3 regions of the Pseudoalteromonas sp. ASV78 genome follow, and region 1 is predicted to be linked to each of the others. Evidence: predicted binding sites of a transcription regulator. Region 1 holds the regulator's gene; each other region holds the start of a gene.
The links. Region 1 encodes MetJ, which represses methionine synthesis genes. Its sites were predicted from a motif close to TAGACGTCTAGACGTCTA; they were not measured.

Region 1 (5,215 bases):
AAATAAATTCGAAACTAGTTCTACACTGTGTAAAGACATTCACTTAGACGTATGTTCTGCGTGTCACCCGTTTTACACTGGTAAGCAAAAAGTTTTAGACACTGGTGGCCGTGTTGATCGCTTTAACAAGCGTTTCGGTTCACTTAGCAGCAAGTAATTCTTGTTGTTTTGTCGGAAAAAGCACCTTAGGGTGCTTTTTTTTATGCCTGTAATTTATAAAAACGGCGCCCATCTTGCGCTTAATGCCTGCTTATTTAGGGTTACTTCATGCATTCATTATAGTGTGACTATTTCCCATTTTTATACCCAGTATAGCGAGCAAATAACAGACAAATCGTGATTTATTCTCTATATTGATTATCGTATTAAAACGCTAGATTAAATGTTTTTGTCGATAAAGTTAGCCTTTATGCTGCTAAATGTTGCTAACGTCTCACTTATGTGAATATCTGCTTTTGCTTATAGTTTTTGCTTTAAATATTCACTTAACAAGCATTTTTGGTTGGGTTTTTTGATGCTTTATGCTGTTTTTATCGCTTTAAATTGCAGTTTTTTTGCAAAACTTGACGATAAAACGCATAAAATTAACGGATATAGCATATAACAGGATAGACCTGATATTGCTTGAATTTAATTATAATATAGGTATCGTTCCCTATAAGAACTGCTTACTCTCACTTTCAACTTAACTTACTTGCAGGATAAAATCGCGTTATGTCAGATTTTCGTGAACAAGCTTTACATTACCATTCGCATCCCGTTCCAGGAAAAATCAGTGTCGAGCTTACTAAGCCGGCTGAAACAGTCCAAGATCTCGCTTTAGCATATAGCCCCGGTGTTGCAGAACCTGTACGTGAAATCGCTGCTGATCCTGCTAATGCCTATAAATACACAGGTAAAGGTAATATGGTTGCGGTTATTACTAACGGTACCGCAATCTTAGGTTTAGGTAACTTAGGGCCATTGGCGTCTAAACCAGTTATGGAAGGTAAAGCGTTATTATTTAAGCGCTTTGCAGGCCTTGATTCGATTGATATCGAAGTGAAACACAATACCACGGAAGACTTTATCAATACGGTGGCAAACATCGCAGATACGTTTGGTGGTATTAACTTAGAAGATATTAAAGCACCAGAGTGTTTTGAAATCGAAAAAGCATTGATTGAACGTTGTAGTATTCCGGTGTTCCACGATGACCAACATGGTACTGCAATCGTCACGGCAGCAGGCATGATCAACGCACTAGAAGTGCAAGGTAAAGATATTGAAGATGCGATTATCGTGTGCTTAGGTGCGGGCGCCGCTGCGGTTGCATGTATGGAACTGCTGATCAAGTGTGGCGCACTACGCGAACATATTTATATGCTAGATCGTAAAGGGGTGATCCATACTCGCCGTGATGATTTAAACGAATATAAGCAGTTGTTTGCTAACAATACCGATAAGCGTACCTTGCAAGATGTGATTGCTGATGCCGATGTCTTTGTCGGTGTATCTGGGCCAAACTTATTGGCCCCTGAAGATCTTAAATTGATGGCTGATAAACCCGTGGTGTTTGCTTGTTCGAACCCAGATCCAGAAATATCACCTGAGCTTGCTCACGGTGCGCGTAATGATTTAATTATGGCGACGGGTCGTTCTGATTATCCAAACCAAGTAAATAACGTATTGTGTTTCCCATTTATTTTCCGTGGTGCGTTAGATGTACGCGCCAGTAAAATTAATGATGAAATGAAAATTGCCGCAGTTGACGCTATTCGTAGCATTGCCAAAGAGCCAGTACCTGCAGAAGTATTAAAAGCGGCGGGTGTTGATAAGCTTGAATTTGGTGCGCAGTATATTATTCCAAAACCGATGGATCCGCGTTTATTACCGCGTATAGCTAAAGCTGTAGCGCAAGCGGCAATTGACTCTGGTGTTGCACAAATTGATATGCCGGAAAACTACATGGAGTAGCTGCTCAGCTGCAATTTGTAATGGCACAATAATAAAAAACCTCAGTAACGTAAGTCGCTGAGGTTTTTTTGTATACAATTCCTGAAGTATATTTTTTTAATCTTCGTTGAGGATTGGCACTTCTAAGCCCATCTCAAGCATGATTTTCTTCACTTCTTCAGGTACTTTCTCTGGATTATCTTTACGTAAGTCTTCATCGTTTGGCAATGGTTGGCCAGTAAATGCGTGTAAAAATGCTTCACAAAGCAGTTCGCTATTTGTTGCATGGCGAAGATTGTTAATTTGACGGCGAGTACGCTCATCAGTTAAAACTTTTAATACATTTAACGGGATCGAAACGGTGATCTTTTTAACTTGTTCTGATTTTTTCCCGTGTTCTGCGTATGGGTGAATATATTCACCATTCCATTTAGCCATAGGATGTGTCGTTGCCTCAGGTTGTTAATTGTTTGCGCGACCTTTTGCTGCGCAAAGATGCCGAAATTCTATCGTTTTAAATAAGATAGTCAAATACTAGTTATTTAGCCATCTAGCAACTTAAATGTTTTTACTGCCATAGTTGCAGCTAAAACAGCATAAATGCTTTGACTTATTAAATCCGATCCTCTAACCTTTTAGACGTCTAAACATCCATTTAATTGTAGGTGACGTTATGAGTCAAAAGAACAAAGCAACTATTGCAGTGCGTAATGGCATTGATGCAGATAAACAGCATGGCGCCGTTGTGCCTCCCATTCATTTATCGACCACCTACTCATTTGCTGATTTTGATACCAAGCGCCAATATGATTATGGCCGCAGCGGTAACCCAAATCGAGATATCTTAGCCGAAACTCTTGCAAAACTTGAAGGCGGCGCCAAGGGTATAATCACTGCAACCGGTATGGCTGCGGTGCATTTAGCTACTCAGCTGCTAAACAGTGACGATACTTTAGTGATCCCACATGATTGTTATGGCGGCAGTTACCGTTTATTTACTTCGCTTGAAAAGCGCGGGCTATTAAAATTAGTGGTTTTAGATTTAACTAAAGCTGAAAACCATCAAAAAATTCTTGAGATCAAACCAAAACTCATTTGGATTGAAACCCCAAGTAATCCAATTTTACGCTTAACTGATATTAAAGCGATCACCACTATTGCAAAGCAGTGCGGTGCGTTAGTCGGCGCTGATAATACCTTTTTGTCACCTGCGTTACAAAATCCCATTGAATTTGGTGTTGATATTGTGGTGCATTCAACCACTAAATATATTAATGGCCATTCCGATGTAGTGGGTGGGGCTGTGATTGCCGCAACGCAACAGTTAGGTGATGAGCTTGCATGGTGGGCTAATAATATTGGTATTACCGGCGCACCGTTTGATAGCTATTTAACCTTACGTGGCCTACGTACGTTGAATGTCCGCCTGCGTCAGCATCAAGAAAATGCCTTTATTATTGCCCTGTATTTAGAAAACTCGCCTTATGTGAGCCAAGTATATTACCCTGGCCTTGAGTCTCACCCGCAACATGAGTTGGCAAAACAACAACAACGAGGCTTTGGTGGTATGGTAAGCTTTGATATTAAAGGTGATGTTAACGATGCCGCGGCATTTTTAACTAGCCTTGAAGAATTCAGCTTAGCGGAATCATTAGGTGGCGTAGAGAGTTTAATTTGCCACCCAGCAACCATGACGCATGCTGGAATGGAAGCAACCGCGCGTTTAGCGGCCGGAGTAGGTGATACTTTGATCCGTATTTCGGTCGGTATTGAAGACGCAAAAGATTTGCTGGCTGATTTAGATCGCGTATTTAATAAAGTGAAACCGGGCCAAGGCCTGCATGCAGCAACTACAGCAACACCGGTTTCGCAACAACAAGATAAAGAGCAATCAAGCTCATTTAAGCTGACTCCAGCACATACGGCTTTGTGGTAATAGAAAATGGTAAATATAGTTCATAAATTTGGTGGCTCTAGCTTAAGCTCAGCCGAGCGTTATCAGGCCGTTGCCAATATTATTTTAGCGCATACTGAAGCGGGTGACTGTGTGGTAGTTTCTGCCGCCGGTAAAACCACCAATACGTTAGTTAAGCTGTGGCAAAGCTACCAACAAGGTGATCAACAAGCGGTGAGCGATATTTTACTGCAGCTCGATAACCACCAACGTACTTTGATTGAGCAATTGTTAAGCCCTACGGCGCGACACGCAGCATTAAACGTACTTGATCAAGAGTTGGCCTTAATAGCACAACAAGCGCAGCAGCAAAGCTTACAGGAAGCTGCATTACTTGCTCATGGCGAAGTGTGGTCGGCACGCTTGTTAGCAACCTATTTGCAGCAACTAGGTCTTGAAGCGAAAGATGTTGATGCGCGTCAGTTATTTACTTTAAATGATGGGCAGTTATTACATCAAAAAAATCAACAGGCCTGTGCTGAGTTGATCTCGGCACATTGCATTAATGTGGTTACTGGTTTTATTGCCGCCGATTGCCAAGCAAATACGGTAACGCTGGGGCGCAATGGCAGTGATTACAGTGCCACTTTGTTAAGCAGTTATTGCCATGCCAACCAAGTATCTATTTGGACTGATACCCAAGGGGTATTTAGTACTGATCCGCGTAAAGTTAAAAAAGCCATTAAGTACTCAAAGGTATGCCGCGGCCAAGCTAATTTGCTTGCCCGTTTAGGCAACCCGGTATTGCATGCGAAAACCTTATCACCACTGAAAAATACTGATATTAAGCTAGTGGTTCGCAGCAGTTATGATACCGAAGCCAGTGCTACAGAGGTAGTTAAAGAAGGGTACAGTAAAGCTAAGCGTTTTATCACCACCTTAGAAAATATTGATTTATTGCGTATTGATCAGCTGCGTGGCGGTGAAATTGGTGAGTTAAGCCAGCTAATTCAACATAGTCTGCATCACTTTGTACAAAATGGTGATACCTACTTATTAGTGCCAGCTGATGCAACTCATCAAGTGGTAAGTCACTTACAAGGGCGCGCGAATATTATTGAATCTAACTTACATGGCTGCGCTGTTGTCGCACCACGTAATGATGTGGCGCAATTATTTGAGCAAGCAACTCAAGTACTGACTGAGCAAAGCTTAACTCCCCGCTTTAGCCATCAAGATACAGACTATATTTTACTGCTAACCGATCAATCAATTGATAGTGATGTATTGACCATATTGCACGATAAATTGATCAATAAAGGTCAAGAGTTGGCTATTATCGTTGCGGGTTTAGGTAACGTTGGTGAAGTGTTTATTGAGCAACTT
Region 2 (5,215 bases), 2.0 Mb from region 1:
GCTAAGTAAAGTCATTGTTGAGTAAGTCCTGAGTAAATCTTATGGTGTAATTTACGCTGTTCATAAGAGATTAAAAAGCCACAAAATAGCACCTTATTAATGCCAAATAGACACCAATCTATTTAATCTTTTTATTTCATATTGTTAGCTAAGCTCATGCAATAACACACAGAGTCTGTGAATTTACGCCACTTGAATTAGCCTCCCCCACGCCCTTATTTTGTAAATAACATTTCCACCTTAAGAGCTTTCCCATGTTATTTAAAAGACTAACTTTATTGATTTTATTATCTATTTCCATGTTCAGCGGTCTATCTTATGGCGCCTCCTATACACTTTCTCCCCACGGTTATGCCATTGATTACATCCAAGGTGAAGGTGATGTCAAAGGGTTAAAATTAGCATACCAGTACCATCCAGAGTCCCTACAATCGCTGTTTAAAAACACCCATATTTACTTAGAATCAAGTATTAATCTTTGGCAATATGGTGCTAAAAACAGCCATCAGACCAATACCGTGCTTGCTTTGTCGCCGGTATTTCAATACCCAATCGGATCAGTAGCAAACATACCACTGTATTTCGAAGCTGGAATTGGTGTTTCATTAATTAATGACACTCACTTTGCAGGTAAAAACGTGAGTACCCACTACCAATTTGAAGACCGTCTAGGCTTTGTTGCTGACTTTGGAAAAACCAAGGCCGCACTACGCTATTTACATTATTCAAATGCGGGATTTAAAAGCCCAAACCCTGGCCTTGACTTTATTTCGCTGTCGTTAGCTAGGCGTTTTTAAAGTGTATAATAGCTGCTAAACTCAGTGAAAATTAATTGGTCATTAAAAAATCATGCAAATTTGGCAAGTCCTTATTATCATTGTTGTGTTGGCAGTTATTATCGGCAATATCATGCTATTAAAGCACTCAGCAAACATTGGTTTTAAAGCCCAGGATAAAAAAACAGACACCAGAGCGCAAAAAAAGCCCTAACCTAGTTTAGTTAGGGCTTTGCATCGTAGGGGATGTTCTTTAATTTAGGTAAGCTCTTTTCTGAGTTCTTTAGTTGCTTTAACCATGTTATCAAGTGCTTGACGCGTTTCTTCCCAGCCACGGGTTTTCAAACCACAGTCTGGATTAACCCATAAGCGCTGGACAGGTATTTTTCGCGCTGCTTTGTGGATCAAGGCTTTTATCCATGCAATGTCGGGCACATTCGGTGTGTGAATATCATACACCCCAGGACCAATATCATTCGGGTATGCAAAATCCTCAAATGCTGCAAGTAACTCCATGTTTGAACGCGACGTTTCAATGGTGATCACATCAGCATCCATATCTGCAATCGCAGCAATGATGTCATTAAACTCGGCGTAGCACATATGCGTATGAATTTGCGTTTCATCTTTCACACCGCTGGCAGACACCCTAAATGCATACGCAGCCCATTCCAAGTATGCTTGCCATTGGCTGGCTTTTAGCGGCATGCCTTCACGAAATGCAGGTTCATCAATTTGAATGATTTCAATACCCGCATTTTGCAGATCAACCACTTCATCGCGAAGTGCAAGTGCTATTTGATTAGCTATGGTTGGCTTATCTAAATCATCACGAATGAATGACCAAAACAGAATCGTCACAGGGCCTGTGAGCATGCCTTTCATTTTCTTGTCAGTCAGCGATTGCGCATATTTACTCCACTCAACCGTCATTGGCTGTTCACGTGAGACATCGCCCCAAATGACTGGCGGTTTCACACAGCGTGAGCCGTAACTTTGTACCCAACCAAATTGAGTAAAAGCAAAGCCTTCAAAGAGCTCTCCAAAATACTCAACCATGTCGTTACGCTCAGCTTCTCCGTGCACTAATACATCAAGATCGAGCGCTTCTTGCTCTTCAACCGCGTAACGAATTTCTGCCGCCATTTGCGATTGGTATTGTGCAGCGGATAACTCCCCGGCTTTAAAATCACGTCGGGCTTTACGAATAGCCTGCGTTTGCGGGAACGACCCTATCGTTGTGGTTGGTAATAACGGCAAGTCAAGCGCCGCATGTTGCTTTTCGATACGCTGAGCAAATACGCTGTTGCGCTCACCATCTGTTGCCGTTAATGCACTGACACGTTGCTGCACAGCAAGATTATTCACCCGTTTTGACGTTAAACGTGCTTTAACTGGTGCGCAGTAGCTTTGCAACGCGCTGACATCATTACTTGCAAGTGCCGCTTTTAGTAATGCCAGTTCTTGGCCTTTTTGTTTCGCGAATGCAAGCCACGAACGCAGCTCATCATCAAGCTGTTGCTCTTGGTCTAAATCCACTGGGGTATGTAATAACGAACACGACGGCGCAAGCCATAAGTTATCAGCACGCTTTGCAGCAATGTCTTTTACATTTGCATAGACAACTTCTAAGTCAGCGCGCCATATATTACGACCGTTGATAACACCAAGCGACAGCACTTGTGATGGGCTTAATAGCGAATCAAGCGTTGTCACATCTACATCGCTTGCAACACAGTCAAAGTGCACACCATCAACTGGGTAGTCAGCAATATCGTTATAATAAGCAGTTACTGAGTCAAAATAACTGGCAAGTAGCAACTTTACACCTTGTCCGGCTAATGCATTTAAGCTCGTTTTTAATGCATTGCGATAATCTTGTGCGAGTTCAAGGCCCAAAATAGGCTCGTCAATTTGTACCCACGCAACCCCTTGCGCAGCAAGTTTAGCTAATACCTGTTGATAAACGGGCAGTAGCTTTTCAAGTAAACTTAATTTATCAAACTCTTTACCTGCACATTTAGCTAAATAAAGGTAACTGACAGGGCCCAATAACACCGCTTTTGCTTGATGACCTAATTTTTGTGCTTGGGCAACGTGTTCAAATAACTCGTTCCAAGTTAATTGAAACTGCTGATCACTGCTAAGCTCAGGCACAATATAATGGTAGTTAGTGTTAAACCACTTAGTCATCTCGCTGGCTGCACATGCACAACCTGTTGGTGCGCGGCCACGACCAATACCAAACAAGGTATCCAGATCCACGCTGCCATCCGCTGTTTGATGACGCTCAGGGATAGCACCAACTAATAAACTGGTAGCCAGTACATGGTCGTACCAAGCAAAGTCGCCCACCGGTAATAAATCAATACCAGCATCAGCCTGCAGTGCCCAATTTTCTGCGCGGATCGCCTCACCTTGCGCTAATAGCTCTGCTTGAGTGATGTTACCTGCCCAATATGATTCAACTGCAAATTTCAATTCGCGCTTTTTACCTATTCGCGGAAAGCCTAAGTTATGTAATTGTGCCATATGCTCTAATCTCTATTTAGCTGTTTAGATGGCTAAAATCTACACTCGTAATTGCAATCGTACAATTGATGCTTTCTCAGTTCTAACGTGAGGTAAATTCATGGAAATAATTTTAATAATCTAAAAAAATACAATGACAACGCTGTCAAATTTAGTGCTATTAGTGAACTTGTAAACTTTACGTGAAAAAATGACGTTATTTAGCCATCTAGACGTTGAAGCGCCTTTAATAAAAGCGTATTATGTCTGCAATCTGAGTTCGGCTCACTTTTACCATGAGAATTATTAAAGATGATTGATGTAAAACATTTGAAAACCATCGCAACCTTGAAAGAAACCGGTTCTTTGGTGAATACTGCGCGGGAATTATTTTTGACTCAATCTGCTTTATCACATCAAATCAAAGATTTAGAAAACAAGCTTGATTGCCAACTATTTGAACGTAAAACTCAACCGGTACGTTTTACTCCGCAAGGTATGCTATTGCTAGAACTTGCAAACGAAGTACTGCCTCGCGTTGAGGCGACTAAGTGTCGTTTGAAAGAAAGTCTTAACCAACCAATCTCACAATTACGCCTAAGTGTAGAATGCCACGCCTGTTTTCATTGGTTACTACCGACGATTAAAGAATTCAATAACTTTTGGCCAGATATTAAAGTGGATTACGAGCGCGGCTTTAGTTATGACGCTATACCCGATCTGCTCAGCGATGAACTGGACTTAGTATTAACCTCAGATATTCGTGAGCCAGATAAACTTGAATACGCACATTTATTTGATTTTAAACTTAAGCTCATTGTTGCCCCTGATCATGAACTGGCAAAAAAAGCCTATGTCACAGCCCTTGATCTAAAAAACGAAACCATTATTTCGTATCCTATTCCTCGTGAACGTCAGGATATATTTAAGCATTTCATTCAAAATGCACGCTATGACGGTACTTTAAAAACGGTTGATCAAGGCTTATTAATTTTTCAACTTGTAAGCGCGGGAATGGGCGTTGCGGCATTACCAGATTGGTTGGTCACACCTTATGAAAGCCAAGGACTGATAAAATCAATTCCGTTGGGTGCGCTGGGCTTAACACGGCCGATGTATTTAGCGATGAAAAAGAATATGAAAGACAATCCAGTCTATCGCCACTTTTTAAATACCTGTAAGTTAAATAACGGTCGATAAAATAACAGTAACCCAGTAGCATACAAAAAACCCTTTTATGTGTGCTACTGTAATGTTTGAATTAAAAAAAATCCTCGGCGCAATGCTTATGCCATTACCATTATTGGGAATACTGTGCTTTATCGCTCTGGTTATCGCGCTGCGCACCAATAAGCTCAGCGCGTATATTGGTATCTTCGCAATCAGCTTTTTACTGCTGGTCAGCACCCCATTTATTGGCCAACAAATAATAGATCCAAGTTCGCAATTAAAATACACCTTTCACTCAAATCAGCAGCCAGCACTCGATAAAATAGTGGTACTTGGTTGCGACGTAAATCCCAACCCACAACTTAGTGCCAATAGTCAGCTCGGTAATTGTGCTAAAAGTCGCTTAGTTGAAGGCCTGCGGTTAGCCAACATTTACCCTAATGCACAACTTATTGTTTCAGGCGGCGGCTATGCAAAAGTCACCAATAGTAGCTTGATGCAACAAACAGCCATCAGTTTAGGAATGGATGCGGCGCGCATCAAACAAAACCCCGCAGCCATGGATACCGCCGACGAAGCACGGCTTTTAGCACCCACCCTAGTTGATTTTAAAGTGGCACTGGTCACCTCAGCCAGTCATATGGCACGGGCAAGCGATTTATTTAATGCTCAAGGTGTTGACGTGATCCCTGCCGCTACGGATTTTTATGATTTCTCCGCCTGGCCTACTCACAAACAATATATTCCAAATGTAGAAG
Region 3 (5,215 bases), 370 kb from region 1:
TTTGCTGGCCTTTTGGCAGCTCGCTTAAATCAGCAAACATGGTAGCTTTTAGTGACTCAGGCACCGCACCAATTAAACCGACTGTTAGCTTAGCTTGCGTAAATTCTTTAGCGTAGAAGGCTTTGACATCATCTAAGGTCAGCGCTTCTAAATCGGATAAATCACCATAATTGTAGCTTTCATACGGGTGACCTTGATACAACTTATGATAAAGCACTTCTTTACCTAACTCTTCATCATTAGATGCTTTAAGGCCTGATTTAATACCGTCGATCAGCTCTTTTTTCAAACGTTTAAAGTCATCTTCTCTAAAGCCCGGATTAAGTAACTGCTCACTAACTAATGCGTACCATTGTGCTGCATTGTCTTTATGGACTCGCCCTTGTAAAGAAATCATTTCTTTATCAATTTGATAGCCAAAGCTACCTGCCAGTGGATACAGTGCTTTTTTGATATCGTTATAGCTCTTCGACTGCGAGCCACCTTGCGCAAGCATGGCAGCGGTTAGCGCAGCCACGCCTTTTTGACCTTTAGGATCCGCCGCCGCACCAGTATGGAATAGCCAATTAATATCAATCAACGGTGAGCTGTTGGTTTTATCAAGCACTTTAAAGTGACGCTGTTGCACTGTGTGCTTGCTAGCAACGAGGCTATTTAAATCAACTTCTTGCTCAAAGCCAGCGATTTTATCAAGCGCCGACATAGTCACGGTAGTTCGGCTGCTATCGACAAAGTACTTATTAGCAATATCTTGAATATCTTGCGCGCTGATGCTGTCTGCCGTTGCATATAATTGATTGACGACTTCTGGGTCGCGCTCAAAATGCATATAACTGGCAAGGGTTGACGCAATTGCTTGCGATGAGTCTAAACCGTTAATAAAGCTGTATTTTAGATTTGACTTTAAATCGGCTAATTTTTGGCTATCAACCAGCTCAGTGCGTGCTTTTGCATAGGTGTTATTGATGGCATCACGCGCTACCGCTAAATCAGCTTCATTTTCAACTTTGACAAAAACATGCAATAAGCCCGGATCTTTAGTATCTGGGTTATAGCTAAACATTTGGCTGGCGATTTGCTTATCAACCACTAGCTCTTGGTATAAGTCAGAGTTGTTTGAGAAATAAAGCTGTGATAGTAAATCAAGCGCTGCGCGGTCTTTTTGTTTCGGCTGCCAAGCAGTACCTTTGTATGAAACCAATAACCAATGCCCTGGTAGTCCTTCGTTTTGCTCATGCACGTATTTGGCTGCTTGTTGTTTAGGCTCGGTTGGAATATCAGCAACATAATCGCCTTTTTGCCATTGGCCCCAATGCTTTTTCACCATTGCCATAGTTGCTTGCGGATCGACATCACCGACAATTACTAACGATACATATTCAGGTTTATAGAACTTTTCAAAAAACTCTTTACCGTACGCCATTTGCTCAGGCATGGCTTCAATATCTTCAAAAAAGCCCATGGTGGTGTGTTTATAGGTATGTTTTTCAAATGCTTCATTACGCACGGCTGAAAGCAACTTACGAATTGGGCTGGCATTGTTTTTAAGGTATTCGCCTTTTACAGTAAGCGCTTCGGTACGGAATTGCTCTTCTGAGTAAGTGAGGTTTTGAAAAATATCGGCTTCAATTTCAAGTACCTTATCAAGGTGCTGCTTGGAAAAGTTTAAGTGATAATTAGTGTAATCATTGGTAGTGTAAGCGCGGTTATCAACCCCTGAATTTTTCAGGATGTCTGAGTACACATCTTGCGGGAATTTTTCTGAGCCTTTAAACATCATGTGTTCAAAAAAGTGTGCAAAGCCAGTTTTACCCGCTTCTACTTCATTACGAGAACCAACTGACACCGGAATTTGTAGTGATACCACATCAGGGTAATCAGTTTTAACCACCATAACGCGTAAACCGTTATCAAGCTCTTCTAATAAATAATTCTGTGAGAACACCCGATCATTGCTGCTGGCAACCGTTGACTGTTCAATCTCAACTTCTTTGACCATGTTAGAGCCGCTGTTACTCGCACAGCCGCCCAGCGCAAGCGTGACCGCTAAGCTGGTTGCTAATAATTTAAATTTCATTGCTATCCCTTGTTAGTTGAATATTTTTTTAGTTATAACTACTTATTTACTACACTGATTATGCAACAAAGCCGACCACGATAAGAGACCTTGCAGCACATTTTATGTAAACAGTTGTGTATTTTTCATCGCTCAACTTAAAACAACATGAGATAAATTCATATTTATTGAGAAAGTTTCATTAAAAAAATCTATCTAGACGTCTAAATGGCTGTTATATTGTTTGCTATAGAAACTAATTTAGCTGGAATGAGGATTATGGCTTTATCACTACAACAGAAAATTGAAGATACCAATCAAGGTGTGTACTTAATTGGTACTACCCCGCCACGTATTGGTACTGATAAAGCGCAGCTTGAAACAATCGCTCAAAAGCTGTTAGACCGTTTACATGAAATTGAATACGATGGCGTAATTATTTACGACATTCAAGATGAAAGCAGCCGTACTGACAAGCCGCGTCCTTTTCCATTTAAGCAAACTGTAGATCCTCGTGAATATAGCCGATTATTACGTAGCTTATCGCATCAAGACGTGATCACGTATAAAAGCGTCGCGCAGCGCGAAGTAGCGGAATTTAAACAGTGGTTAAGCGAAACTAAAAACCTGTTTGATTTAAAAAATGTGGTGTTAGTCGGTAGTCCATCATCTGAAGGCGATATAAAACTTAACTTACCCGATGCCTATAAAACATTGGCAGAGCAAGCGGATGACTTCTTTTTAGGTGGGGTAACCATTGCTGAGCGCCATGCGAGTAAACGTAACGAGCATGAGCGTCTACTTGAAAAAACCACACAAGGGTGTCAATTTTTTATCTCACAGGCAGTTTACAACGCACAAGCGACCATTGATTTGATCACCAGTTATGCACGTAGCTGTAAAGCGCAAGGCATAGAGCCACAACGTATAATCCTAACCTTTACCCCCTGTGGCAGTGAAAAAACCTTAGATTTTATGCAGTGGCTTGGTATTTCAGTACCAGAGGCAACCAAGTGGCGGATGTTAGATTCACAAAACCCATTGAGTGAATCGGTGCGTATTTGCCGCGAAAATTTAGACTCAATTCTAAAAAGTTGCGCTCATTTAGACGTGCCTCTGGGGTTAAATATTGAAAGCTTAACTAACCGTAAAGAAGAAATTGATGCGTCAATAAACCTTTATCGTTTATTAAAAGCAACAATGGAATTAAACCTAGCTGAAAAGCAGATTGCTTAGGTTCAAGGTTCTAGGTTCTAGGTTCGAGGTTCGGGCTTCGGGCTTCGGGCAATAATGATAAGCGGCATAGAATACTACTTCATAAACTGCTAATTTTTATAATTAAATGACAAATGTCATGTTTATTCATGACATTACTCCATTACTTACATCTAGCGTTTCCTCAATAATGCTCACATCAATAAAGCGCTAGGGACTAATATGAATCATTCACTAACTGTTGTTTTAATCTTGTTCACCATTATTTTGTCAGGCTGTACCAACTTTGCCTGTCAGCAAGAAATAAGAGAAGTCAAAGATTTTGACAGTATTATTGTTGGTGGACTTGCTGATGTCTTTATCACTCAATCCGATCATCAACAAGTCAAAGTATTCGCCCGTGACATGCCCATAACAGATGTAATCACACACATTGAAAATGGCATCTTAACCGTGACCACACAAGGCTACCATAGTGGGGAGTCGGTAAAAGTTTACGTGACATACAAAAAATTAAAAAACATTAAAACCTCAGGTTCTGCCACATTAACAGGCGAAAACCAATTGGTCGCAGATCAAATCTCTGTTGTGACCACAGGATCCGGCGATATCAAAAGCTTATCCTTAACTGCCAAACAACTCAGTGTACAAATTAACGACACTGCTAACGCTAATCTTGTCGTTCAGGTAGAAAACTCAAACATAGAAATGAATGGCGCTGGTGACCTTGATATCCGTGGAGTAGCTTACCAGCAGCAACTGCGGTCGAACGGCTCCAGAGGTACTTTGAACAACACCAAATTAAAATTTAACTAAAACCAATAGCCGGAGAAAAGTTATGAAAAAGTTCTTTGCATATCTATTAGTATTTTTAATTAGTTCTGGTTTAGCGTTGGTGTTAGCGTATAAACACGACCTGTACACTTGGGAAAAACCACAACAAAATATGTGGATACAAGGCGGCACTTTATTTGACGCCACCTCAGAGTTTGCAATAAGCAACCCGGGAGTATTAGTAGCTGATGGTAAAATCGCTTGTCTTGGAGAAAGTTGTAATGTTACGGAAAAAACACTGATAATTGACGCCACAGGAAAGTCAATTATGCCTGGTCTAATTGATTTGCATGGCCACTTCTTTGGGGGGAAAGAACAATCCAAACATGACAACATGTTAAATACAATTTGGGCTCAACTTCGCTTTTTACCCAGTGTTAGACAAGACCTAATCCAAGCTGGCGTAACCAGTTATCGCTCTCTAGGAGACATAGCGCCAGCCATCTTTGATTTAAAAAAGTCATTGTCTCAAGATAAATTAGCTGGTCCTCGATTATTTGTCGCGGGCCCAATTTTTACCGTTGCAGGTGGTCACCCCACTCAACGTAAAGACATTCCAGCCTGGGTTTTAAAACAAATGACTTTTCAGTCAGATTCACCAGAGCAGATCACGACAAAAATCGAGCAGTTAATGTTACAAGGGATTGACGGTATTAAGGTTGTTTATCAAGGTCACACCGACAGCGTTAATGATATTGAAATGCCTCGAATATCTCGGGAAACACTGGCTACTATAACCTCGCTTGCAGAAAAAAATGGCCTTTGGGTCGCAGCACACACCGGTGGTCAAAACGAAACAATCGAAGCGATTAACACTGGAGTGACAAGTGTTGAACACGGTATTCGACATGGAAACATCATTCGCCAAGAGACTCTTGATGCCGTTGCAAACAATCAAGTGACTTATGTTCCCACGCTCGCCCGAGAGCCAAAGGGTCATTTAAACATCCCACATCTGGCACAATCTAATATCATGTTAGGAGTTGGCACTGACTCACCGGTAAAAGAGCATGATCAATACAGTTATCATATGGAGTTAAAACGTTTAGTTGATGCGGGTTTAAGTGATACTCAAGCCGTTATCGCCGCGACAAGAAATGGCGCAATTGC

Region 2: metE (5-methyltetrahydropteroyltriglutamate--homocysteine S-methyltransferase) is a predicted target of MetJ. The motif match lies at 3,326-3,343, and genes of this name have one in related genera.
Region 3: ACMVDV_RS09700 (methylenetetrahydrofolate reductase) is a predicted target of MetJ. The motif match lies at 2,274-2,291, and genes of this name have one in related genera.

Annotation. Positions count from the first base shown of each region.
Region 1 is NZ_JBLOPA010000001.1:2,508,110-2,513,324, reverse strand. Features, by position in the region: gene rpmE (50S ribosomal protein L31) at 1-157, shown strand, start outside; gene ACMVDV_RS11420 (malic enzyme-like NAD(P)-binding protein) at 715-1,956, shown strand; gene metJ (met regulon transcriptional regulator MetJ) at 2,053-2,373, opposite strand; gene metB (cystathionine gamma-synthase) at 2,609-3,871, shown strand; gene metL (bifunctional aspartate kinase/homoserine dehydrogenase II) at 3,878-5,215, shown strand, end outside.
Region 2 is NZ_JBLOPA010000001.1:514,076-519,290, reverse strand. Features, by position in the region: gene ACMVDV_RS02335 (MlaC/ttg2D family ABC transporter substrate-binding protein) at 1-15, opposite strand, end outside; gene ACMVDV_RS02330 (acyloxyacyl hydrolase) at 255-797, shown strand; gene ACMVDV_RS02325 (DUF2897 family protein) at 850-990, shown strand; gene metE (5-methyltetrahydropteroyltriglutamate--homocysteine S-methyltransferase) at 1,035-3,308, opposite strand; gene ACMVDV_RS02315 (LysR substrate-binding domain-containing protein) at 3,600-4,487, shown strand; gene ACMVDV_RS02310 (YdcF family protein) at 4,540-5,215, shown strand, end outside.
Region 3 is NZ_JBLOPA010000001.1:2,142,613-2,147,827, forward strand. Features, by position in the region: gene ACMVDV_RS09695 (M16 family metallopeptidase) at 1-2,077, opposite strand, end outside; gene ACMVDV_RS09700 (methylenetetrahydrofolate reductase) at 2,336-3,292, shown strand; gene ACMVDV_RS09705 (GIN domain-containing protein) at 3,494-4,087, shown strand; gene ACMVDV_RS09710 (amidohydrolase family protein) at 4,110-5,215, shown strand, end outside.